2 regions of the Vibrio cortegadensis genome follow, and region 2 is predicted to be linked to the other one. Evidence: predicted binding sites of a transcription regulator. Region 2 holds the regulator's gene; the other holds the start of a gene.
What was found. Region 2 encodes MetJ, which represses methionine synthesis genes. Its sites were predicted from a motif close to TTAGACNTNTANANGTCTAA; they were not measured.
Positions count from the first base shown of each region.

Region 1 (12,702 bases), 580 kb from region 2:
CACAACCTCTGCCTTGTTGCTCTTATTGGTAATAACATGAGTGAAAGTAAAGGATACGCGAAACAGGTATTCAGCACGCTGGAAGATTTTAATTTACGCATGATTTGTTACGGTGCCAGCCCGCATAATCTATGCTTCTTACTCCACGAGTCGGTTGCCAAAAGCGCCATTCAAAAACTCCATCAAGAGTTATTTGAAGAGTCATAATTAATACGACCACGAACAAAAATGCCCGCTGATGATCAGCGGGCATTTTATTAAGACACTTTTCTAATTGATATTAGGCCCAAGCCATTTTTCGGCTTCCAACTTATCCCACCCTTTACGATCGGCATAGCTTTCCACTTGATCTTGTTGGATCTGCGCAATCGCAAAATAGCGAGAATCAGGGTGTGAGAAATACATTCCCGAAACCGACGCGCCCGGCCACATTGCATAGCTAGACGTCAATGACATACCAATCGCTTCTTCTACATTCATCAACGTCCATAATGTCCCTTTTTCTGTATGTTCAGGACATGCTGGATAACCAGGAGCAGGTCGGATGCCTTGGTATTTTTCACGGATCAATTCATCATTCGATAAATTCTCATCAACCGCATAACCCCAAATATCCTTACGTACTTTCTCATGCAAATATTCAGCGAAAGCTTCAGCTAAACGGTCAGCCACAGCTTGAATCATAATGGCATTATAATCATCACCTTTAGCTTTATAATCGTCAGCCAGTTCACGTTCCCCAATGCCACCCGTCACCGCAAAGCCACCAATCCAATCCGCTTTACCACTCGATTTTGGTGCAATGTAATCTGACAGGCAGTAGTTAAATCCTTTCGGTTTAGCCGTCTGTTGACGTAAGTTATGCAAGATATCTAAGACTTCAGTGCGTGATTCATTTGAATACACTTCAATGTCATCATCAACACTATTTGCAGGGAAAAGTGCACACATACCACGAACTTTGAGCAATCCTTCTCGTTCTACCCGATCAAGTAACTCATTCGCGTCTTGATACAAGCGCTTCGCTTCTTCACCAACTTCTTCATGATCAAGAATTGCAGGATATTTCCCCATCAATGACCACGTCATAAAAAATGGCGTCCAGTCGATGTAATCTTTCAGTGTGGCAATGTCCACATCATCAAAAATATGGACTCCCGGTTTTTTAGGTGCTGGCGGTGTATAAGCTTGCCAATCAATCTCAACTCGATTCGCTCTTGCTTCTTCAAGTGTAATAGGTTTCGTTCGTGGTGTTTTGCGATTATGCTGGTCTCGAACTCGGTCATAATCTAGATCAAGCTTTTCAATGAAGGCTGGTTTTAGTTCATTAGAGAGTAAAGAGGTACAAACCCCAACCGCACGAGAAGCGTTGTTGACATAGACAACTGGCTGATTGTAGTTCTGTTCAATTTTAACTGCGGTGTGTGCTTTTGACGTTGTCGCACCGCCAATCAATAGTGGCAAATCAAATCCCTGTCGTTCCATCTCTTTTGCCACATGTACCATCTCATCAAGCGAAGGCGTTATCAAACCTGATAATCCGATGATATCGACATTCTCTTCTTTGGCGACCTTCAGTATTTTTTCGCAAGGAACCATTACTCCTAAATCGATAATTTCATAGTTATTACACTGCAGCACGACCCCTACAATGTTTTTACCGATATCGTGAACATCTCCTTTTACAGTTGCGAGAAGAATTTTACCATTCGTGCTTCCCGCTTCTTTTGATGCATTGATAAAAGGCTCTAAGTGAGCAACGGCTTGCTTCATCACTCGGGCTGACTTAACCACTTGAGGCAAGAACATTTTCCCTTCACCAAAGAGGTCACCAACCACGTTCATCCCATCCATTAATGGGCCTTCTATCACTTCAATAGGACGACTCGCATTTGTTCGGGCTTCTTCAGTATCTTCGACAATAAAATCAGTGATCCCCTTGACTAAAGAGTGTTCTAAACGTTTCTCTACAGGCCAAGTTCGCCATTCAAGTGCTGACTTATCTTCAACTTTTCCTACAGCCCGCTCCAAGTATTCTGTCGCAATATCTAATAGACGCTCTGTCGAATCATCTCTTCTATTTAGGACTACATCTTCAACTGCTTCGCGTAAATCTTCAGGGACATTGTCGTAAATCTCAAGCTGGCCTGCGTTAACAATTCCCATATCCATACCATTTTTAAAACAGTGATATAGAAATACAGCATGGATAGCTTCACGAACGTAATTATTACCGCGAAATGAAAATGAGACGTTTGAAACACCACCAGAGATCATGGCATGAGGAAGTGTTCGTTTGATATCACCGACCGCTTCAATGAAATCGACCGCATAGTTATTATGCTCATCAATCCCTGTCGCAACGGCAAAGATATTGGGATCGAATATAATGTCTTCAGGTGGAAAGCCAACCTCATCGACAAGAATGTTATAGGCGTTAGTACAAATTTCTATTTTACGTTCACGTGTATCGGCCTGCCCAACTTCATCAAATGCCATAACAATCACAGCAGCACCATAGCGACGAACGAGCTTGGCTTGCTCTACAAACTTTTCTTTGCCCTCTTTAAGAGAGATCGAGTTAACAATACCTTTACCCTGAATGCATTTAAGTCCGGCTTCAATCACTTCCCATTTAGAGGAATCAACCATCACTGGGACTTTGGATATCTCGGGCTCAGAAGCACATAAATTAAGGAAGCGAACCATACACGCTTCGGCATCAAGCATTCCTTCATCCATGTTGATATCGATAATTTGGGCACCATTTTCAACTTGTTCCTGCGCAACACTTAGAGCTTCATCATAAAGTTCTTCTTTAATCAGACGTTTAAAGCGAGCAGAACCCGTCACATTGGTACGCTCACCAACGTTAACAAACAATGATTCTTTGGAAATAGTTAAAGGTTCTAAACCAGAAAGTCGACAAGCAATAGGAAGCTCTGGCAAAGCTCTTGGCGTAATATTTTCCACAGCCTGAGCCATCTGACGAATATGTTCAGGCGTTGTGCCACAACAGCCACCAATAAGGTTCAAAAATCCACTTTGAGCCCATTCTTTGACATGTTCAGCCATGTCTTCTGGTGACAAATCATATTCGCCAAATGCATTAGGGAGGCCTGCGTTAGGGTGAGCAGAAACACTACATTCAGAAATACGCGACAATTCATCAACATAAGGGCGAAGTTCATCTGGCCCCAAAGCACAGTTCAAACCGAACGATATAGGTCGTACATGCCTTAGTGCGTTGTAAAAAGCTTCTGTAGTTTGTCCTGATAAAGTACGCCCAGATGCATCTGTTATAGTTCCTGAGATCATGACAGGAAGCGAATAACCTAACTCATCAAAAACCGTTTCAACCGCGAATGCACATGCTTTAGCATTCAGAGTATCAAATATAGTTTCAATCAGGATGAGATCGCTCCCTCCCTCAATCAAGGCAAGCGTCGATTCAGAGTAAGCTTCTACTAATTCATCAAAAGAAACATTTCGGTAGCCAGGATCGTTCACATCTGGCGAAATGGAACAAGTTCGGTTAGTTGGACCTAATACACCTGCCACGTATCGCGGCTTATCAGGTGTCTTTTTAGTCCATTCGTCAGCTGCAGTTCGAGCGAGTTTAGCCGCAGCAAAGTTAATATCTCGACTCAGCGATTCCATGTCATAGTCAGCCATGGCAATGGTCGTCGCATTAAAGGTATTAGTTTCTAAAATATCAGCACCCGCTTCTAGGTACTGATGATGTATCTCACTAATAATTTGAGGTTGGCTAAGTACTAATAGGTCATTATTTCCTTTCAGATCGCAATGCCACTCAGAAAAACGCTCCCCTCGATACTCCTGTTCTTCGAGTTTGTAGCCCTGGATCATAGTTCCCATGCCACCATCAATAAGCAAAATCCTCTGCTTAAGTTGAGCTTCTATCTGTTTTCTTATATTGCTTCCCACAATACCACCTCATTCCTTTAGTTGTTCTAACATCCTATCACAGAAAAAGTAGAAATCTAGACGTCTATAACTCCTTTATTCTTGTTCAGAAGAAACTAATAACTTCACAGAGCATTAACAAAAACTGTTTGCTATTTGGGCTTTATCCGCTGAAAATATTATTCATATTTTGTTACAAATAGGTCCGTGAATGTCTGTCTATTACACTCTTTGCTTTTTATCCGCTGCTGCGATGATGATTGCTTTTATAAACAGCAAGATAGGAAAGATGCAAACCACCATTGCCATAACAGCTGGCGCTCTAATGTTATCTTTGCTTATCATTATTGCAGGACAAAATGATTGGTTTCAATTAACAGAAGTCGCCACAGATACGATGGCAACCATCAACTTTGAAGATTTCCTACTTAAGGGCATTTTAGGCTTTCTATTATTTGCAGGAGGTTTGGGGATAAAACTTCCGAATCTAAAAGATCAAAAGTGGGAAATCACGACATTAGCGTTAGGTGCTACATTATTCTCCACATTTTTCATTGGCTTCATTCTATATACATTCTGTCAACTCATTGGAATTGATTTTGACTTAGTCTACTGCCTCTTGTTTGGATCACTAATCTCTCCAACCGACCCTATCGCTGTGTTAGCTATAGTGAAAAAGCTTGATGCGCCAAAGCGGATATCAACTCAGATCGAGGGCGAATCGCTGTTCAATGATGGCTTTGGCTTGGTTATTTTTGTCACTTTATTCACTATTGCTTTTGGCACAGAACAACCAACAGCTAGAAGTGTCACCATGCTGTTTATCCAAGAAGGGCTGGGTGGCATAATCTACGGTTTCGCCTTAGGTCTTCTTTTTCACTACCTCATCAGTTCTACTAATGATCATTCTATGGAGCTGCTACTGACTATAGGCATCCCAACGGCTGGCTATGTATTTGCCGATGTTATTCACGTTTCAGGGCCGCTTGCTATGGTTGTCTCCGGAATTATGATCGGCAACTGGACTCGCTACATTGGTTTTTCGAAAGAGAGTGAAGAACATCTCGATCACTTTTGGGAACTCGTCGATGAGTTTTTAAACGGCGTGTTATTTCTATTAATTGGTATGTCGATGCTACTTTTTGAGTTTCACCAAGAGGATTGGCTCTTAATGATATTCGCTATCCCTCTTGTTCTTGTCAGTCGTTATTTGAGTGTGTGGATATCATACTTAGGCTTTCGTCGCTTTCGAACTTACAATCGATGGTCGATAAAAATACTGACTTGGGGTGGACTCAGAGGAGGGCTTGCGCTTGCAATGGCACTATCCATTCCATCGGGCGTAATGGTCATTCCAGATAAAATGATAGATGTTAAAGAGATTCTACTTGTCATGACATATGCCGTTGTCGTTTTCTCAATTCTAATTCAGGGATCAACGATTACACCACTAATAGAGAAAGCGAAAAAAGAAGAGAAAAATAACGTGTAATGATTATGCAATGGAGATTGGATCTTTTGTAAAAAACCATGTTCGTGAATAAATTTAAACACTCCACTACATTCACTAATTGTAATTTATTCTCTAATTAAGGCTACCAGACTATTGTAATAACGATTAATGGATAGCCTTGATAATACTGATTTCAAAACTTGTAATATCAATTCCGTTAATTTTATGACCTAATAAAGACTCGTAAAAGGAGTCCTTATGAAGCATGACTTTCCGAGTTTGATTAATTCCACAACCAATGCTCGACTTAGAATGCGTTATTTAGCCGTTTCTCATTTTGTTGACGGTAAAAGTCGCACTAAAATAGCTAAGTACCTTAAAGTTAGCAGAGTAAGCGTCAATAAATAGGTCAAAGCATATCTTGATAATGGTCTTGAAGGACTTCAAGAGAAACCACATTCTGGTAGACCCCGTCGCCTAACTGATGAGCAGAAATCACAAGTCAAAGAATATATTATCGAGCACGCAGCTAATGAAAGTGGCGGCCGCCTTCAAGCGAGAGACATTGGGCTTTATATAGAAAGCCATTTCGATACATCATATAAAAAGTCGGCGCTCTATCAGTTATTACATGACATTGGTCTGAGTAGGATCACTACTCGTTCTAAACATCCTAAGCAGTCAATTGAAGCCCAAGCAGCTTTTGAAAAAATTCCCAATCGAAATGTTCCTTAAAATCCTTAAGATCCTTGGTCATGTCCCCTTAAAAGATGTTCAAATATGGTTTCAAGACGAGGCTAGATTTGGTCAACGTAATATAACAACGCGAATATGGGCAGAGAAAGGTACGCGCCCCAGAGTAGTACAACAACAGTAATTCGAGTATGCATACCTATTCGGTGCAATATGTGTTACGACACGATAGTGGTTCCTCTGAACAATGAAAGAGCAACTCAGATTGATTTCTCAAGCCACACAGGTTGGCAAGCATGCCGTTGTTATCATGAACCAAGCGAGTTAGCATCAGAGCTATCTTGCAGATGAATTTGAGAGCCTCACCGTCATCCATATCCCACCTTATTCTCCCGAGCTTAACCCTATAGAACAGGTATGGAGTTGGCTCCGTCAAAATGAAGTAGCAAATAGGTGCTTCGAAAACTATGACGATATCGTAGAGACATTATGTGGAGCGTGGCATCGTTTTGTGAAGATAAAAGCAGAGTCATCTCACTCTGCTTTAGAGATTGGTTAAATCTGACCACTTAATTAACCGAATTGGTATTATTTTCTCAAATGGCAAACGTAAAAAAGCCCTAATCTTTCGATTAGGGCTTTTAAAATAAGTGGCGGAGTGGACGGGACTCGAACCCGCGACCCCCGGCGTGACAGGCCGGTATTCTAACCAACTGAACTACCACTCCGCAGTGGTCAACTCACTATGTGAGCGTCCATATCTCCAGGTCGGTCAACCTACAGATTTAATTTAAAGCCTGGCGATGTCCTACTCTCACATGGGGAAGCCCCACACTACCATCGGCGCTACTGCGTTTCACTTCTGAGTTCGGTATGGAGTCAGGTGGGTCCGCAACGCTATGGTCGCCAAGCAAATTCTTTTTCTACTTTCAGCTTTTAAAAAAGCTAAAGGTAAAATAATTCGGAAAGCTGTTTTAGTTCTCTAAACTCATTCAAGTTTGTCTGTATATATCGAGTCCATCAAAACCCCTTGGGTGTTGTATGGTTAAGCCTCACGGGCAATTAGTACAGGTTAGCTCAATGCCTCGCAGCACTTACACACCCTGCCTATCAACGTTCTAGTCTTGAACAACCCTTTAGGGCACTTAAAGTGCCAGGGAAGACTCATCTCAGGGCTCGCTTCGCGCTTAGATGCTTTCAGCGCTTATCGATTCCGAACTTAGCTACCGGGCAATGCCACTGGCGTGACAACCCGAACACCAGAGGTTCGTCCACTCCGGTCCTCTCGTACTAGGAGCAGCCCCCTTCAATCTTCCAACGCCCACGGCAGATAGGGACCGAACTGTCTCACGACGTTCTAAACCCAGCTCGCGTACCACTTTAAATGGCGAACAGCCATACCCTTGGGACCGACTTCAGCCCCAGGATGTGATGAGCCGACATCGAGGTGCCAAACACCGCCGTCGATATGAACTCTTGGGCGGTATCAGCCTGTTATCCCCGGAGTACCTTTTATCCGTTGAGCGATGGCCCTTCCATTCAGAACCACCGGATCACTATGACCTACTTTCGTACCTGCTCGAATTGTCATTCTCGCAGTCAAGCGGGCTTATGCCATTGCACTAACCACACGATGTCCAACCGTGTTTAGCCCACCTTCGTGCTCCTCCGTTACTCTTTGGGAGGAGACCGCCCCAGTCAAACTACCCACCAGGCACTGTCCGCAATCCCGATAAGGGACCTACGTTAGAACATCAAGCATACAAGGGTGGTATTTCAAGGTTGACTCCACCGCATCTGGCGACGCGGTTTCAAAGTCTCCCACCTATCCTACACATGTAGGGTCAATGTTCAGTGCCAAGCTGTAGTAAAGGTTCACGGGGTCTTTCCGTCTAGCCGCGGGTACACTGCATCTTCACAGCGATTTCAATTTCACTGAGTCTCGGGTGGAGACAGCGTGGCCATCATTACGCCATTCGTGCAGGTCGGAACTTACCCGACAAGGAATTTCGCTACCTTAGGACCGTTATAGTTACGGCCGCCGTTTACCGGGGCTTCGATCAAGAGCTTCGACCGAAGTCTAACCCCATCAATTAACCTTCCGGCACCGGGCAGGCGTCACACCGTATACGTCATCTTACGATTTTGCACAGTGCTGTGTTTTTAATAAACAGTTGCAGCCACCTGGTATCTGCGACTCCTAGTAGCTCCATCCGCAAGGGACTTCACCGCCAAGAGCGTACCTTCTCCCGAAGTTACGGTACCATTTTGCCTAGTTCCTTCACCCGAGTTCTCTCAAGCGCCTTGGTATTCTCTACCCGACCACCTGTGTCGGTTTGGGGTACGATTTCTTATAATCTGAAGCTTAGAGGCTTTTCCTGGAAGTATGGCATCAATGACTTCACACCCGTAGGTGCTCGACATCGTGTCTCAGCCTAACAAGAGTCCGGATTTACCTAAACTCTTAGCCTACGCACTTGAACCTGGACAACCGTCGCCAGGCCCACCTAGCCTTCTCCGTCCCCCCATCGCAATTATAAGAAGTACGGGAATATTAACCCGTTTCCCATCGACTACGCTTTTCAGCCTCGCCTTAGGGGTCGACTTACCCTGCCCCGATTAACGTTGGACAGGAACCCTTGGTCTTCCGGCGTGGGAGTTTTTCACTCCCATTATCGTTACTCATGTCAGCATTCGCACTTCTGATACGTCCAGCAGCCCTTACGAACCACCTTCAACCGCTTACAGAACGCTCCCCTACCCCACACACCTAAGTGTGCAGCCGCAGCTTCGGTTTATTACTTAGCCCCGTTACATCTTCCGCGCAGGCCGACTCGACCAGTGAGCTATTACGCTTTCTTTAAATGATGGCTGCTTCTAAGCCAACATCCTGGCTGTCTGAGCCTTCCCACATCGTTTCCCACTTAGTAATAATTTGGGACCTTAGCTGGCGGTCTGGGTTGTTTCCCTCTTCACGACGGACGTTAGCACCCGCCGTGTGTCTCCCGGATAGTACTTACTGGTATTCGGAGTTTGCAAAGGGTTGGTAAGTCGGGATGACCCCCTAGCCTTAACAGTGCTCTACCCCCAGTAGTATTCGTCCGAGGCTCTACCTAAATAGATTTCGGGGAGAACCAGCTATCTCCGAGTTTGATTGGCCTTTCACCCCTAGCCACAAGTCATCCGCTAATTTTTCAACATTAGTCGGTTCGGTCCTCCAGTTGATGTTACTCAACCTTCAACCTGCCCATGGCTAGATCACTCGGTTTCGGGTCTATATCCAGAGACTGTGTCGCCCAGTTAAGACTCGGTTTCCCTACGGCTCCCCTAAACGGTTAACCTTGCCACTGAATATAAGTCGCTGACCCATTATACAAAAGGTACGCAGTCACACCACGAAGGTGCTCCTACTGCTTGTACGTACACGGTTTCAGGTTCTATTTCACTCCCCTCACAGGGGTTCTTTTCGCCTTTCCCTCACGGTACTGGTTCACTATCGGTCAGTCAGTAGTATTTAGCCTTGGAGGATGGTCCCCCCATATTCAGACAGGATATCACGTGTCCCGCCCTACTCGATTTCACTGATTATGATGCGTCGGTTACGGGGCTATCACCCTTTGCTGCGACACTTTCCAGAGTCTTCACCTGCATCATTAAAAGCTTAAGGGCTAATCCAATTTCGCTCGCCGCTACTTTCGGAATCTCGGTTGATTTCTCTTCCTTCGGGTACTTAGATGTTTCAGTTCCCCGAGTTCGCCTCGTTACGCTATGTATTCACGTAACGATACTAGCTTATGCTAGTGGGTTTCCCCATTCGGAAATCCCAGACTCAAAAGACTTTTACTGTCTAATCTGGGCTTATCGCAAGTTAATACGTCCTTCATCGCCTCTGACTGCCAAGGCATCCACCGTGTACGCTTAGTCACTTAACCATACAACCCGAAAGGGTCTTGTGTATGGCAACTAACCAAGGTTTTTGGTTGTCATTAAGAAGGGTTAATTCTCAATGACTGTTTGCCGGACTCAATAATGGAACAATGTAAACATTGTTCCGAATACAAGACACTTGAATGTGTTTGTGTGTTTATCAATGAAGATAAACATTGAGAACTTTTAAATTTGATTTGAGTTACTCGTAAGTAATCAAATCAGTCAGCTTTCCAAATTGTTAAAGAGCAACATCTAACTTAATAGACATTTTCTAAAGACTTTATCGTCAGAAAATCCAACCAACTTCTCGCGAACTGGTTTGGATAACATAAACAAAATACTTAGAGAATGGTGGGCGATACCGGGCTCGAACCAGTGACCCCCTGCTTGTAAGGCAGGTGCTCTCCCAACTGAGCTAATCGCCCACATTAAGTTTTAATTCTTCAGTGGAGAAGAATGGTGGGTCGTGCAGGATTCGAACCTGCGACCAATTGATTAAAAGTCAACTGCTCTACCAACTGAGCTAACGACCCAATGGTATCCCGTAGGGGAGTCGAACCCCTGTTACCGCCGTGAAAGGGCGGTGTCCTAGGCCTCTAGACGAACGGGACACTGGATATTGAAGAACTTGGGAGTTCTTCGTCTCTTTTACTTTTTAAACCTAATCAATCTGTGTGGGTACTCATCGTGAAAATCTTCGTATATAAGGAGGTGATCCAGCCCCAGGTTCCCCTAGGGCTACCTTGTTACGACTTCACCCCAGTCATGAACCACAAAGTGGTGAGCGTCCTCCCCGAAAGGTTAAACTACCCACTTCTTTTGCAGCCCACTCCCATGGTGTGACGGGCGGTGTGTACAAGGCCCGGGAACGTATTCACCGTAGCATTCTGATCTACGATTACTAGCGATTCCGACTTCATGGAGTCGAGTTGCAGACTCCAATCCGGACTACGACGCACTTTTTGGGATTCGCTCACTATCGCTAGCTTGCTGCCCTCTGTATGCGCCATTGTAGCACGTGTGTAGCCCTACTCGTAAGGGCCATGATGACTTGACGTCGTCCCCACCTTCCTCCGGTTTATCACCGGCAGTCTCCCTGGAGTTCCCGACATTACTCGCTGGCAAACAAGGATAAGGGTTGCGCTCGTTGCGGGACTTAACCCAACATTTCACAACACGAGCTGACGACAGCCATGCAGCACCTGTCTCAGAGTTCCCGAAGGCACACCTGCGTCTCCGCTGGCTTCTCTGGATGTCAAGAGTAGGTAAGGTTCTTCGCGTTGCATCGAATTAAACCACATGCTCCACCGCTTGTGCGGGCCCCCGTCAATTCATTTGAGTTTTAATCTTGCGACCGTACTCCCCAGGCGGTCTACTTAACGCGTTAGCTCCGAAAGCCACGGCTCAAGGCCACAACCTCCAAGTAGACATCGTTTACGGCGTGGACTACCAGGGTATCTAATCCTGTTTGCTCCCCACGCTTTCGCATCTGAGTGTCAGTATCTGTCCAGGGGGCCGCCTTCGCCACTGGTATTCCTTCAGATCTCTACGCATTTCACCGCTACACCTGAAATTCTACCCCCCTCTACAGTACTCTAGTCCGCCAGTTTCAAATGCAGTTCCGAGGTTGAGCCCCGGGCTTTCACATCTGACTTAACGAACCACCTGCATGCGCTTTACGCCCAGTAATTCCGATTAACGCTCGCACCCTCCGTATTACCGCGGCTGCTGGCACGGAGTTAGCCGGTGCTTCTTCTGTCGCTAACGTCAAATGATGCTGCTATTAACAACACCACCTTCCTCACGACTGAAAGTACTTTACAACCCGAAGGCCTTCTTCATACACGCGGCATGGCTGCATCAGGCTTGCGCCCATTGTGCAATATTCCCCACTGCTGCCTCCCGTAGGAGTCTGGACCGTGTCTCAGTTCCAGTGTGGCTGATCATCCTCTCAGACCAGCTAGGGATCGTCGCCTTGGTGAGCCATTACCTCACCAACTAGCTAATCCCACCTAGGCATATCCTGACGCGAGAGGCCCGAAGGTCCCCCTCTTTGGCCCGAAGGCATTATGCGGTATTAGCCATCGTTTCCAATGGTTATCCCCCACATCAGGGCAATTTCCTAGGCATTACTCACCCGTCCGCCGCTCGTCAGCGAAGTAGCAAGCTACTTCCTGTTACCGCTCGACTTGCATGTGTTAGGCCTGCCGCCAGCGTTCAATCTGAGCCATGATCAAACTCTTCAATTAAAGTTTTTTGCATCCTAAGATGCGGCTCAATGAATACTGACTTCAAAACTAATATTTACCGAAGTAAACATGTAATTCTAAAGCTATTATCATTCCAACAGAATGATAATGAATTGACTGTGCCAAGTTCTAAGAACTTGTATTGGTCACTCAGTTCATTGATATCTTTTGTTTCGACAAAGCGAAACTAATGATTATCATCAACGAGTGCCCACACAGATTGATAGGTCTAAATTGTTAAAGAGCTTTGCTTTCAGTGCCTTAGCACCTAAGCAGGAGGCGTATAATACGCTTTCTACTTTGAAAGTCAACATAATATTCTAAGTAATCACTTAAAAAACTATGTTGACTCATCTCAGCGAGATAAGTCGAACTTTTTGTCTTCACTTTTTAAAAAAGTGAAAATAAATAGGAGCCTGGCGATGTCCTACTCTCACATGGGGAAGCCCC
Region 1 is NZ_AP025472.1:2,771,429-2,784,130, forward strand. It holds gene lysC (lysine-sensitive aspartokinase 3) at 1-207, shown strand, start outside; gene metH (methionine synthase) at 271-3,948, opposite strand; gene OCV39_RS12885 (cation:proton antiporter) at 4,139-5,419, shown strand; partial or broken gene OCV39_RS12890 (IS630 family transposase) at 5,639-6,646, shown strand; tRNA gene OCV39_RS12895 (tRNA-Asp) at 6,725-6,801, opposite strand; rRNA gene rrf (5S ribosomal RNA) at 6,869-6,984, opposite strand; rRNA gene OCV39_RS12905 (23S ribosomal RNA) at 7,115-10,005, opposite strand; tRNA gene OCV39_RS12910 (tRNA-Val) at 10,353-10,428, opposite strand; tRNA gene OCV39_RS12915 (tRNA-Lys) at 10,461-10,536, opposite strand; tRNA gene OCV39_RS12920 (tRNA-Glu) at 10,539-10,614, opposite strand; rRNA gene OCV39_RS12925 (16S ribosomal RNA) at 10,708-12,252, opposite strand; rRNA gene rrf (5S ribosomal RNA) at 12,667-12,702, opposite strand, start outside.
Region 1: a site for MetJ is predicted at 3,997-4,016, ahead of metH (methionine synthase). Genes of this name have one in related genera too.

Region 2 (12,702 bases):
GCAACATCCTTCATTGTCGCCATACTAAATCCTCTTAAGTCACTTACTTACATGCCAACATGGCATTTAATTATTGTTTTAATGAATGAAATACGTCAGTTACATTTTTTAACGTTTTCTGTTGAGGAGATAGTTTATTCAATTCCAAAGAGAAAGTTACGGGCTGTTTAACAAAAATTACATTGTCTATGTGACTTCGCTCACGATAAATGTGAATACATTTTCTGATTACATTGTCATTAGGGGCATTCGCACCATCAACTAAGATCTTGGGGCTCGATATCCAGCGACCAACGCACTTTTTTGGCGCTGGGTAACAGATTAATCGCAGGCTTCGCGCTATAGAGCAGCTTTTGCATTAATGGTCTGCTTTGAGTTTGAAGCAGTAATTGCCAGCGTGATTTCCCTGCTCGTTTCGCTAATGGCGCAGGCGTCGGGCCAAGCACCATGCAGCTATCATCAAATAGCGGATGAGCTTCAAGTGTGTGACGTACTTGGCGAAGAAACTCTTCTACCTGTTGCGGATTGTTCGCTTCAGCCCTAAAAAGCGTTAGATGGGAATAGGGTGGCAACTGCGCCATTTTTCGCTCTTCCAATGCGCTAATTGCAAAGTGACGATAATCTTTGTGTAGCAATGCCTGTAGTAACCCGTGTTCAGGGTGATGAGTTTGTAAGATCACTTCTCCGGGTTTACTGGCGCGTCCTGCTCGACCTGCCACTTGAATAAAGAGCTGAGCCAAACGTTCAGCCGCTCGAAAATCACTGCTGTAGAGCGAACCGTCAATATCGAGTAAACCCACCAATGTTACATTGGGGAAGTGGTGCCCTTTGGCGAGCATTTGAGTGCCGATAAGAATTTGGAATTCACCTTTGCGAATCGATTCTAGCGCGGACTCTAAACTGCCTTTACGGCGGGTGCTGTCGCGATCAATTCGAATGGTTTTGTATTCTGGGAAAAGTTGCTCTAACTGTGTTTCAAGCTGCTCGGTGCCGACGCCAACGGTAACAAGCTGAGTGGACCCGCATCCATGACATTGATGGATGACAGGTTGCTGAGAGCCACAGTGATGACAGCGAACTTCACTGCTGTGCTGGTGGAAGGTGTAGTACGCATCGCAGCGTTTACATTCTGCAATCCAGCCACACTCATGGCACATCAAAGCTGGGGAGAAACCGCGTCGATTTAAAAACAGCATCACTTGGTTGCCCGCTTTAAGATGACGGCGCATTTCGGCAATCAGTGGTGCGGATAATCCACTTTCTAAATAGAGCCCTTTCACATCCAATACTTTATTGGTGGTTGGAAGGGCAACCCCTGCTCGTTGGCTTAAGGTTAGATGATGGTATTTACCACTGAGCGCATTATGCAGCGTTTCAAGTGCTGGCGTCGCGGTGCCAAGAATGATTGGGATCTGCGCTTTGTTCGCGCGCATAATGGCGACGTCACGGGCGTGGTAGCGTAGGCTGTCTTGTTGTTTGTAAGAGGCATCATGCTCTTCATCGACGATAATAATGCCAAGATCCGCAAAAGGCGTGAACAGAGCTGATCGAGTGCCAATGACAATGCCTGAAATATTATCGCGAGCAGAAAGCCAAGCGTTCAGACGTTCGGTGTCATTTAACCCTGAATGGATCACTTCAACCGGCACATTAAACCGTTTTTTAAAGCGGTTAATGGTTTGTGGGGTCAATCCAATCTCAGGAACCAGCACTAACGCTTGTTTTCCCTGTTCGAGGATGGGCTTAATCATATTCAGGTAGACTTCGGTCTTCCCCGAACCTGTCACCCCTTCTAATAAATAGCAGCCGAATTCGGTTTGGCTGTTGACGGTGGCGATCGCAATCGCTTGTTCTTCATTGAGCTTAGGTTTATCGCAATCGGCTTCAACCTGATGATTCCATGCCGTGATCTTTGGTTTTTTCTCTAATGATTCAATCCACCCTTTCTCTTGCAGGGTTTTCAGTACAGTGCTGCCCACTTCGTGATCGATAAACTCTTGGTGAGGGACATTGCCATTTTCGAGCATATGCATCACTTTCGCTTGCTTGACTGCACGACCAAACCCTTGCATGAGCTGATTTTTCCCTGATGCGGTCAGTTGCCATTCCACCAAGGTGGCAAAATCAGCGGCTTTCCCTTTACGTAACGCAGAAGGAAGCGCGTTGGTTAGGGTTTCACCTAGGGGATATTGGTAAAATTTGCTGCACCAGGTTAATAGGGTATACACCGACTCAGAGAAAACAGGTTGGTTATCTAAGACTTGCTTAATGCTTTTTAGCTGCTCGCGAGGGAAATCGGATTCATTGACCAGTGCTGTGACGATCCCGACTAATGTTTGACGACCAAAAGGCACAGAGACTCGCCCACCAATAATTGGAAATAGGTGGCTAGGAATAAGATAATCGAACTGCTTATCTAGGGGAACAGGCAGAGCGATTCGAGCTATTGATGGGCGCATAGGGTCATAAATTCGGCACAATGATGAGAAAACACAGTCTAATTTAATCAGTTATGAAATTCGAGCTATCTTATTCTTAAGTAGACTAATGAAAAGGCGATAAAAGTCGGTATGCTGGCGTTCTGCTTAGGTTAAAACCGATGTGAATGGTCTTTAATCGGAGAGATAAGCCGTAATAAAGGCGCGTAAAACATTTAACGGTGAAAAAACTATCAAATTGGTTGATCCTAGGCAGGGGATTCATTACTATACTGCGCCTTAACGTCATGGCTTATTTTACCTTTGAGTAATTTAGCGGTGGCAATAATTTTTTAAACTACGTGTGGTGTCCGGCTTAGATTCGGATGGCGACACGGCCTAACGAGGTTATCCCATGAAAACTGGAATCCACCCAGAATACAAAGCTGTAAGCGCAACTTGTTCTTGTGGCAACACATTTGAATTCAACTCTACTCTAGGTAAAGATTCAATCCACCTAGACGTATGTGACAAATGTCACCCATTCTACACTGGTAAGCAACGTATCGTAGATACAGGCGGCCGTGTTGATCGCTTCAACAAGCGTTTCGGTGCTCTTTCTAGCAAGTAATTCTATTACTTTTGCTACACCGAATGAAAAAAGGACGCCATGGCGTCCTTTTTTATTATCTGCATTTTAGTGACATCTTCTAATGACTGGTCGAATGAGTAGATGAATCTGGTTTTTTAATGAATCAGATCGCAATCCTATCTATGAAGATTGACTTACATCAATTAATATTAGCATTCGACTCCATCATCACATTACCTTTTCGGGGATACTGCACCTATGTCAGACGACAATCACCAAGAGCTCTCTTCAGAAGAACTATTTCGCCAACAAGCACTTGATTACCATGCCTTCCCAAAACCGGGGAAAATTGCTTTAGAGCTAACCACGCCAGCAGACTCAGCTGAAGATCTGGCACTGGCCTACAGCCCAGGTGTTGCAGAACCTGTACGTGAAATCGCCCAAAACGTAGAGAACGTTTATAAGTACACAGCGAAAGGTAACATGGTTGCGGTGATCTCAAACGGCACCGCGATCCTTGGTTTAGGTAACCTTGGTCCAATCGCATCAAAACCTGTGATGGAAGGTAAAGCGTTACTGTTTAAACGTTTTGCTGGCCTTGATTCTATCGATATCGAAGTAAAACACCGCACTATCGACGAATTTGTCGACACAGTTGCGAACATTGCAGACACATTCGGTGGTATTAACTTAGAAGATATCAAAGCACCAGACTGTTTTGAAATTGAGCGTCGCTTGATTGAACGTTGTGATGTGCCTGTATTCCATGATGACCAACACGGTACCGCGATTGTAACGGCAGCGGGCATGCTGAATGCGATCGAACTTCAAGGTAAGAAATTAGAAGAGTGTACGATCGTTTGTCTTGGTGCGGGTGCAGCAGCTGTCGCTTGTATGGAGCTACTGATTAAGTGTGGCGCGATGCGTGAAAAAATCTACATGCTTGACCGTAAAGGCGTGATCCACACTCGCCGTGATGACATCAACGAGTACAAACAGCGTTTTGCGAACAATACTGACAAACGCACGTTGGAAGATGTGATTGATGGTGCTGACCTATTCTTAGGCGTATCAGGTCCAAACCTTCTTCCGGCTGAAGCGCTGAAATTAATGGCCGACAAGCCTGTTGTGTTTGCATGTTCGAATCCAGATCCAGAGATCAAACCTGCATTAGCTCATGAAGTGCGTAATGACCTGATTATGGGTACTGGCCGTTCTGACTATCCAAACCAAGTGAACAATGTTCTATGTTTCCCATTCATTTTCCGTGGTGCGCTAGATGTACGTGCAAGCGTGATTAATGATGAGATGAAACTGGCGGCGGTAGAAGCGATTCGTCAACTTGCTAAAGAGCCTGTTCCTGCTGAAGTATTGAAAGCGGCGGGTGTGGATGCACTTGAGTTTGGCGTCGATTACATTATTCCTAAACCGATGGACCCACGTTTGTTACCACGCGTAGCAAAAGCCGTGGCTGTGGCGGCGGTTGAATCTGGTGTAGCTCGTATTGAGATGCCAGAAAACTATATGCAGTAAGAACGTAATATGCAGTAAATACGTAGAGTGCAGTAAGAACGCAATGCAGTAAATCTGTAAATACACGACGTAATAAATCTGCACGCTAGCGAGACACTAAAAAGCCGCCAAACATTATGTTTAGCGGCTTTTTTAATGAGGTTAAGTTGAGACAACGCCCAAACGAACCAATGACATCAGCAGTAAGCGGTTACTCTTCGTCGAATGTTTCGAATTCGATGCCCATTGCAGTCATTAATTCTTTTGCTTCGGTTGGGATCTCATCCGGACGATCTTTACGTAGATCTTCATCAGTAGGAAGAGGTTGCCCAGTATAAGCATGCAAGAAGGCTTCACAAAGAAGTTCACTGTTTGTTGCGTGGCGTAGGTTGTTAATCTGACGGCGAGTACGCTCATCAGTGAGTACCTTTAATACTTTTAATGGGATCGAAACGGTAATTTTTTTAACCTGTTCGCTCTTTTTTCCATGCTCTGCGTATGGACTAATGTATTCACCATTCCAGTCTGCCATTGCGCACCTTCATTGTTATTGTTAGTTGTTTAAAAATAATAGGAGGGGATTTTAGCGGGATTTACCGCCATAAGCAAAGACATATAGACGTCTAGATGTGTTGACGGCTTACGCTTATAAACGTAAAGTGACATAAAGTAACGAGAATAACAACTCTCTAACACAGTGCCTTGATATCAATCAAGGTGTTGTGAGCATCGAATTCGACTTGGAAAGGAAACACATATGAGCAGCCGGAAGCCCGCGACTATCGCCGTACGAACAGGGATTGAGTCAGATTCTCAGCATAATGCCGTTGTCCCACCGATTTATCTTTCGACCAATTATAGCTTCCCAGCCTTCGGTGAAGTGCCTAAATATGACTATACCCGTTCTGGTAATCCAAACCGAGGATTATTAGAAACGGCACTGTTTGAGTTGGAATCGGGAAAAGGGGCAGTGGTCACAAATTGCGGTACATCGGCGCTCAACCTTTGGGTTTCTGCTTTTTTAGGCTCTGATGATCTGATTGTCGCACCGCACGATTGCTATGGTGGTACTTATCGCCTATTTAATACACGAGCTCAAAAAGGGGACTTTAAGGTTCTTTTTGTTGATCAATCAGATTGTGCTGCGTTGGATGCTGCGATTGCTCTGAAGCCGAAATTATTACTGCTTGAAACGCCGTCAAATCCGCTCGTTCGTGTTATCGATATCGAAGAGACATGCATTAAAGCTAAGCAAGTCGAGACGCTAGTGGCTGTCGATAATACCTTTTTGACACCTGTGTACCAAAAGCCATTAGAACTCGGTGCAGATTTCGTTATTCACTCGACCACTAAGTTTATTAACGGCCACTCGGATGTGATTGGTGGTGTTGTGGTGACGAAAACAGAAGAACATGCAGAAGAGTTGGCGTGGTGGGGAAACTGCATTGGCGCAACAGGAACACCATTTGATAGTTACATGACGTTACGTGGCATACGCACTCTGGGCGCAAGAATGCGTGTGCATGAAGAGAGTTCGATAGCCATCCTTAGCGAACTTCAGAAGCAATCTTTAGTCGATGTTATCTATCACCCAAGCCTGCCTGATCATCCCGGACATGATATCGCGAAGAAGCAGCAGTCTGGTTTTGGGTCTATGCTGAGCTTTGAGTTTGCAGGCAGTTTTGAACAACTGAAATATTTTGTCGATCAACTCGAATTATTCTCTTTAGCGGAATCCTTAGGTGGCGTTGAGAGTTTGATTTGCCACCCAGCTTCGATGACTCACCGTGCGATGGGGGAGGAAGCCTTGGCGGAAGCTGGCATTTCACAGCATTTATTACGTTTATCGGTTGGGCTAGAAGATGCTGACGATTTGATTAACGATTTATCACAAGCTTTTGCGAAAGCGGAGCGATTTACGGACGATGGAGAGGCCGTTTAAATGAGTGTTATTCGTCAACTGCATAAATTTGGTGGCAGTAGCTTAGCTGATCCTGAGTGTTATCAGCGCGTGGTGAATATTCTTAAAGAGTATTCGGGAGCGGATGATTTAGTGGTGGTGTCAGCGGCAGGGAAAACCACCAACCGTCTTATCGAGTTTTTAGAAGCGCTGGATAAAGATGGGCGTTTGGCGCATGAGGCTTTACAGTCATTGCGTCAATTTCAGACTGAATTGATTGAAACCTTGCTGAGTGGAGAATCACAAACGGCTTTGCTTGCAACGTTGAATGCTGAATTTAGTGCGCTAGGGGAGTTAACCACTCCGCTTTCGGCAACCGACAAAGCGAATGTGTTAGGCCATGGTGAAGTATGGTCGGCTCGATTGTTAGCTGAACTATTGTGTCAGTACGATCTTGCGGCTGTAGCTCAAGATGCTCGTGAGTTTTTACGGGCAGAAGCGGGTACGCAGCCAGAAGTCGATCGCGCGCGCTCTTATCCGTTGTTGAAAGAAATTCTTGCCCAACATACACATCATCGAATCGTGATCACTGGATTCATGGCGCAAGATTCCGCTCATGAAACGGTCTTGCTTGGTCGAAATGGTTCGGATTACTCGGCAACTGTGATTGGTGCATTAGCGGAAGTGAGCTGTGTGACGATTTGGAGCGATGTGGCTGGCGTATACAGCGCTGACCCAAGGCTTGTCTCGGATGCCTGTCTTCTGCCTCTGCTGCGCTTAGATGAGGCGAGCGAGCTGGCTCGTCTTGCTGCACCAGTATTGCATAGTCGCACTTTACAACCTGTCGCGCAAAGTGCGATGGATTTAAGTTTACGCTGTAGCCATCAACCCGAATCGGGATCGACTCGAATTGAGCGAGTGTTAGCTTCAGGGCGCGGCGCTAAGATCATTACCTCGTTAGATGAGGTGTTGTTGATCCAACTGACTTTCACCCAAGGTCATGATTTTAAGCGAATTGAAACGGACGTATTGCAGAGCCTAACTCGGGCGCAACTTGAACCTTTGGCTTATGAAGTCCAATCGGATCAGCACTGTTTGCGTTTAGCGTACACAGCAGAGATTGCTGGTGGCGCTCTTAGCCATTTGCAAGATTGTGCGGTGGAAGCCGAAATCAAATTGAAAGAGGGTTACTCGCTGATCGCGGCCGTTGGTGCTGGCGTCACTAAAAATCCAAATCATTGCTACGGTTTCTATCAGCAGTTGAAACACTCCCCAGTCGAATTTGTGTCGGAGTCGCTATCTGGATTGAGTTTAGTGGCGGTTCTACGCCGCAGTGAAACACCACCTTTAGTAAAAGGCATTCATACTCAACTTTTCCAAGCTCAGAAACGAGTAGCATTGGTATTGTGTGGTAAAGGCAATATTGGTTCGAGTTGGTTATCTCTGTTTACCGAGCAGAAAAGTGAGCTAGAAAAACGCCGAGGCATGAGCTTTGATTTAGTGGGTGTGGTGGGAAGCCAAACGTATTGGTTTGATGATAAAGGGATAGACCCGACCACAATTGATGCCCGCTTTAATGACGAATCCATTGCAAATAACAGTCACGAATGGTTAGAGCGTTTAGGTGCGATTCAAAATTATGATGAAGCCGTGGTGTTAGATGTTACCGCGAGCCAAGAGTTGGCCGAGCAGTACTTGAATATCGCGCATCAAGGTATTCACTTAATTTCAGCCAATAAAGTGGCCGGTTCCGCTTCTGGTAAGTATTACCATCAAGTTCAAGATGCTTTTGCAAAAATTGGTCGTCATTGGCTGTATAACGCGACAGTAGGGGCGGGGCTTCCGATTAATCATACCGTTCGAGATTTGCGTGAGAGTGGCGATGAGATCATTGCGGTATCGGGTATTTTTTCGGGGACGCTTTCATGGTTATTCCAGCAATTCGACGGCAGTGTTCCCTTTAGTGAGTTGGTTGATCTCGCATGGCAACAAGGATTGACGGAACCCGATCCTCGGTCGGATTTAGATGGTTCAGATGTGATGCGTAAGTTAGTCATTCTAGCGCGAGAATCAGGGTTAGAGATTGAGCCTGAAAACGTAAAGGTTGAATCTCTGGTTCCAGCAGAGCTACAAGATCTGTCATTAGATGACTTCTTTGATCACGCATCTGTCTTGAGTGAAGAGTTAGCCGAGCGTTTAGAAAAAGCTCAGAAAGAGCATAAAGTGCTGCGTTATGTCGCTCGTTTGGAAAAGAATGGGAATGCGAGTGTGAGCGTCGAGGCGCTTGCGAAAGAGCATGCGCTAGCGAACTTACTCCCTTGTGACAATATCTTTGCGATTGAGAGTAAGTGGTACAAAGATAACCCTCTAGTCATTCGAGGCCCAGGTGCGGGAAGAGAAGTGACCGCTGGTGCTATTCAATCAGACCTAAATCGGATGTCTGCGCTGTTTTAAGTGGTGATCGACGTTGTTTAAGTAGTAAGTCGAGGGGGCTCTTCTTATCGCCTTCTAACATCATCTGTCGATACTGGATCAACAGGCCCTAACCAAAGGAGCGAAATCATTCGCTCCTTTGTTGTTTCTACGGGAGCTATTGGGTTTTGTATTAGGGCCTTTGTGTTTTCTGGCAGAGGGCTTTGTGTTTTTTACAGAGGTGAGGATCTTATGTTCTTTGCGGGTGAGCTTTGTGTTTTCCATTAATAATGAACTATCTTCACTTTGAACATGAGAAAAATTCATAATCATCCTGTTGACATTAAATCGTATTCATTCCATTCTGTGGACATATAGACGTCTAAACGTCATTTAAGGATTTAGATTATTGCGTGGCAAAGATGGCCACAGGGAGAGTTAAGATGGGATATACACACGCAGGCCATATCGACGCCTTAAATCAGAATATTGCCGAACTTTCTGACAACATCAATGTGTCATTTGAGTTTTTTCCACCAAGCAGTGAAAAAATGGAAGAAACCTTATGGAACTCTGTCCATCGATTAAAGACTCTTCAACCTAAATTTGTCTCAGTTACTTATGGTGCCAATTCTGGCGAGCGAGATCGTACTCACTCGATTATCAAAGAGATCAAAGATCAAACTGGATTGGTCGCAGCCCCTCACTTGACCTGTATTGATGCAAGTCGTGAAGAGTTAATCAATATTGCAGACGATTACTGGAACAATGGCATTAAAAGCATTGTGGCACTGCGTGGTGATATTCCTGCAGGTGGCGGTGCGCCTGACATGTACGCATCAGACTTAGTGAAACTGCTTAAATCTCAGCATGATTTTGATATCTCAGTTGCGGCTTTTCCTGAAGTTCACCCAGAGGCGAAAAGTGCTCAAGCGGATTTGATTAACTTAAAGCGTAAAGTGGATGCAGGTGCCGATCGTGCCATTACTCAATTCTTCTTTGATGTAGAGAGTTACTTACGTTTTCGTGACCGCTGCGTGGCGGCAGGCATTGATGCTGAAATTGTGCCGGGCATTCTACCTGTTTCCAACTTTAAGCAAGCATCACGCTTTGCTGCGATGAATAACGTAAAAGTACCAGGCTGGATGGCACAGCAGTTTAACGGTTTAGACGATGATCCTACGACACGACAACTCGTTGGTGCCAGTCAAGCGATTGATATGGTGAGAACACTAAGCCGAGAAGGGGTGAAAGATTTTCACTTTTATACTCTGAATCGAGCTGAAATGACCTATGCGCTTTGCCATACACTTGGCGTGCGTCCTGCTTAAGTTCACGTCCAAGCTAAAGTTCATGTCCAAGCTAAAGTTTACGTTTAGCTTAGGTTTACATCCAACTTAGGTCTACATCCAATTATAGCTTATAGGTACTGTTTTAGCGGATAGATATAGAGATAAAGATAGAAATAGAGACTAAAGCTGAAGGGAACAGAAATAGAAAAGGGTTAGTGCAAATGCATTAACCCTTTTTGGTATTTACTTCAATGAACTGATTTGAACTTACGCCATTGCGCCTAATTCAGCTATTACTTCATCAGCCCATGATACCCATGCTTCGCGAATAACAAGGTTACGGCGAAGTGTTAGACGCTCTAAACGAGCTTGCTTATCTAGAGACGCTGGTGTTGCGTAGTAAGCCGCTTCGATCTCTTTGTAATGCGCTACAAGTTTACGAGATTCTTCAACCAACTCTGTTAGTTGTGCATGATACGCTGTTGAAGGTTGTACAGCGCATGCCATCAGCTTAGCAGAGAACTCATCACGAACGGTTGGATGAGCGGTAGGTTGATCAAACCATGCACCAAGTGCACCACGACCAGCATCTGTGATTGAGTAAACTTTACGGTCGGGTTTACCTTCCTGCGGTTCTAAAACACATGTAACTAGCTCGTTCTGAGCCATTTTGTTTAGTTCACGGTAAACTTGTTGGTGGCTTGCTTTCCAAAAGTAACCGATGCTTGCAGAAAATTCTTTGGTGATATCGTAACCGGTTGCGTCGCGAGTACTTAAAACGGTTAAGATTACGTGTGGTAATGACATGTCTTCAATCCAAATGGTCAATAAACTAACAAATTCGCTTAAACTTCAAGAGTGCTTCTAATGGCACGTATTTGTAATTATGTTTAAGCGACTCCAACCTTATAAATAGTTGGTACTGTCACCTTGAAAAGCCGTTTATCACCTAGGTTGGTATGAGTACATACCAATAAGCTGCGGAAATATTTTGATTAGAGTGCTTTCGCAGCGGAGAGGTAGTATATCTAAATAATAAGCATAAAGTAGAATAGCCGGACAAAATAACCCAAAAAACTGACAAAATACTCAATAGTGGAATTTAAAAGAATAAAAGGCCGCACGTGGCGACCTTTTTGTCTCGTTTGTAGAGGTTTTAACTGCTATCCAGTGTTTCGCATTCCGGCTGCAATACCCGCAATTGTCACCATTAATGCCTCTTCGAGTTCAGGCTGTGGTGTTTCTGACTGACGAGTACGGTACAGCAGCTCGGCTTGAAGCATGTTCAATGGCTCAACGTAGATGTTACGTAAACGAATGGATTCTAATCCCCACGGGTCGCTTTGCATCAAGTTCTCGTTGTTCTCTACGTTCAATACCGCTTTGATATCTTTCTGCAGTTGCTCACGTAGACGATCACCCAGTGGAATGAGTGATTCATCCACTAAACGTTGGTCATAGTAACGAGAAATTTCGATGTTACATTTCGAGTAAACCATTTCCAGCATACCAAGACGAGTCGAGAAGAATGGCCATTCGCGGCACATATCTTCTAAAAGCGCTTGATGGCCTTTATCGATAGAGTATTGGATTGCTTCACCTGCGCCTAACCAAGCTGGTAATACTAAGCGGTTTTGGCTCCATGAGAAAATCCATGGGATGGCACGTAGGCTTTCAACGCCGCCTTTCGGGTTACGTTTTGCAGGGCGTGAACCTAGCGGTAATTTACCTAATTCTAACTCTGGTGTCGCAGAGCGGAAGTAAGGAACAAAATCAGGTTCACCACGAACGATATGACGATAAGCTTCGCATGACACTTCTGACAATACATCCATCAGATCGTACCATTCTTGTTTTGGCTCTGGTGGTGGCAGAAGATTCGCTTCTAAAATCGCACTCGCATAGATATTGAAACTGTTTACAGCAACATCAGGCAAACCAAGTTTGAAGCGGATCATTTCACCTTGTTCAGTCACACGTAAACCGCCTTTCAAGCTTTTTGGTGGCTGAGACAATAGTGCAGCATGCGCAGGAGCGCCGCCACGGCCAACCGTACCACCACGGCCATGGAATAAGGTCAGCTCGATATCCGCATCTTCACTGATTTTCACTAACGATTCCATCGCACGATATTGCGCCCAACCCGCAGACATGACACCAGCATCTTTAGCTGAATCAGAATAACCTATCATCACCATTTGGTGGTTTTGGATGAAACCGCGATACCAATCGATAGAGTAAAGTTGCTTCATGACCTCTTCAGAGTTATTCAAATCGTCAAGGGTTTCAAACAGTGGGCAAACATCCATGCGGAATTCACAGCCACTCTCTTGAAGAAGTAAATGCACGGCTAATACATCTGAAGCGGTACGAGCCATCGAGATCACATAAGCACCAAACGCTTCGCGTGATTGAGACGCAACGATTTGGCAAGTATCCAGAACCTCTTTTACCTGCTCTGATGGTTGCCAATCTCGTGGTAGTAATGGGCGTTTTGAACTTAGCTCGTTCACGAGGAACGAGATCTTGTCTTGTTCGCTCCAGTGCGCGTAATCACCAATGCCGAGGTAGCGAGTC
Region 2 is NZ_AP025472.1:235,709-248,410, forward strand. It holds gene cytR (DNA-binding transcriptional regulator CytR) at 1-23, opposite strand, end outside; gene priA (primosomal protein N') at 258-2,459, opposite strand; gene rpmE (50S ribosomal protein L31) at 2,833-3,048, shown strand; gene OCV39_RS01085 (malic enzyme-like NAD(P)-binding protein) at 3,268-4,542, shown strand; gene metJ (met regulon transcriptional regulator MetJ) at 4,733-5,053, opposite strand; gene OCV39_RS01095 (O-succinylhomoserine (thiol)-lyase) at 5,279-6,463, shown strand; gene OCV39_RS01100 (bifunctional aspartate kinase/homoserine dehydrogenase II) at 6,464-8,875, shown strand; gene metF (methylenetetrahydrofolate reductase) at 9,277-10,164, shown strand; gene OCV39_RS01110 (PadR family transcriptional regulator) at 10,393-10,932, opposite strand; gene ppc (phosphoenolpyruvate carboxylase) at 11,289-12,702, opposite strand, start outside.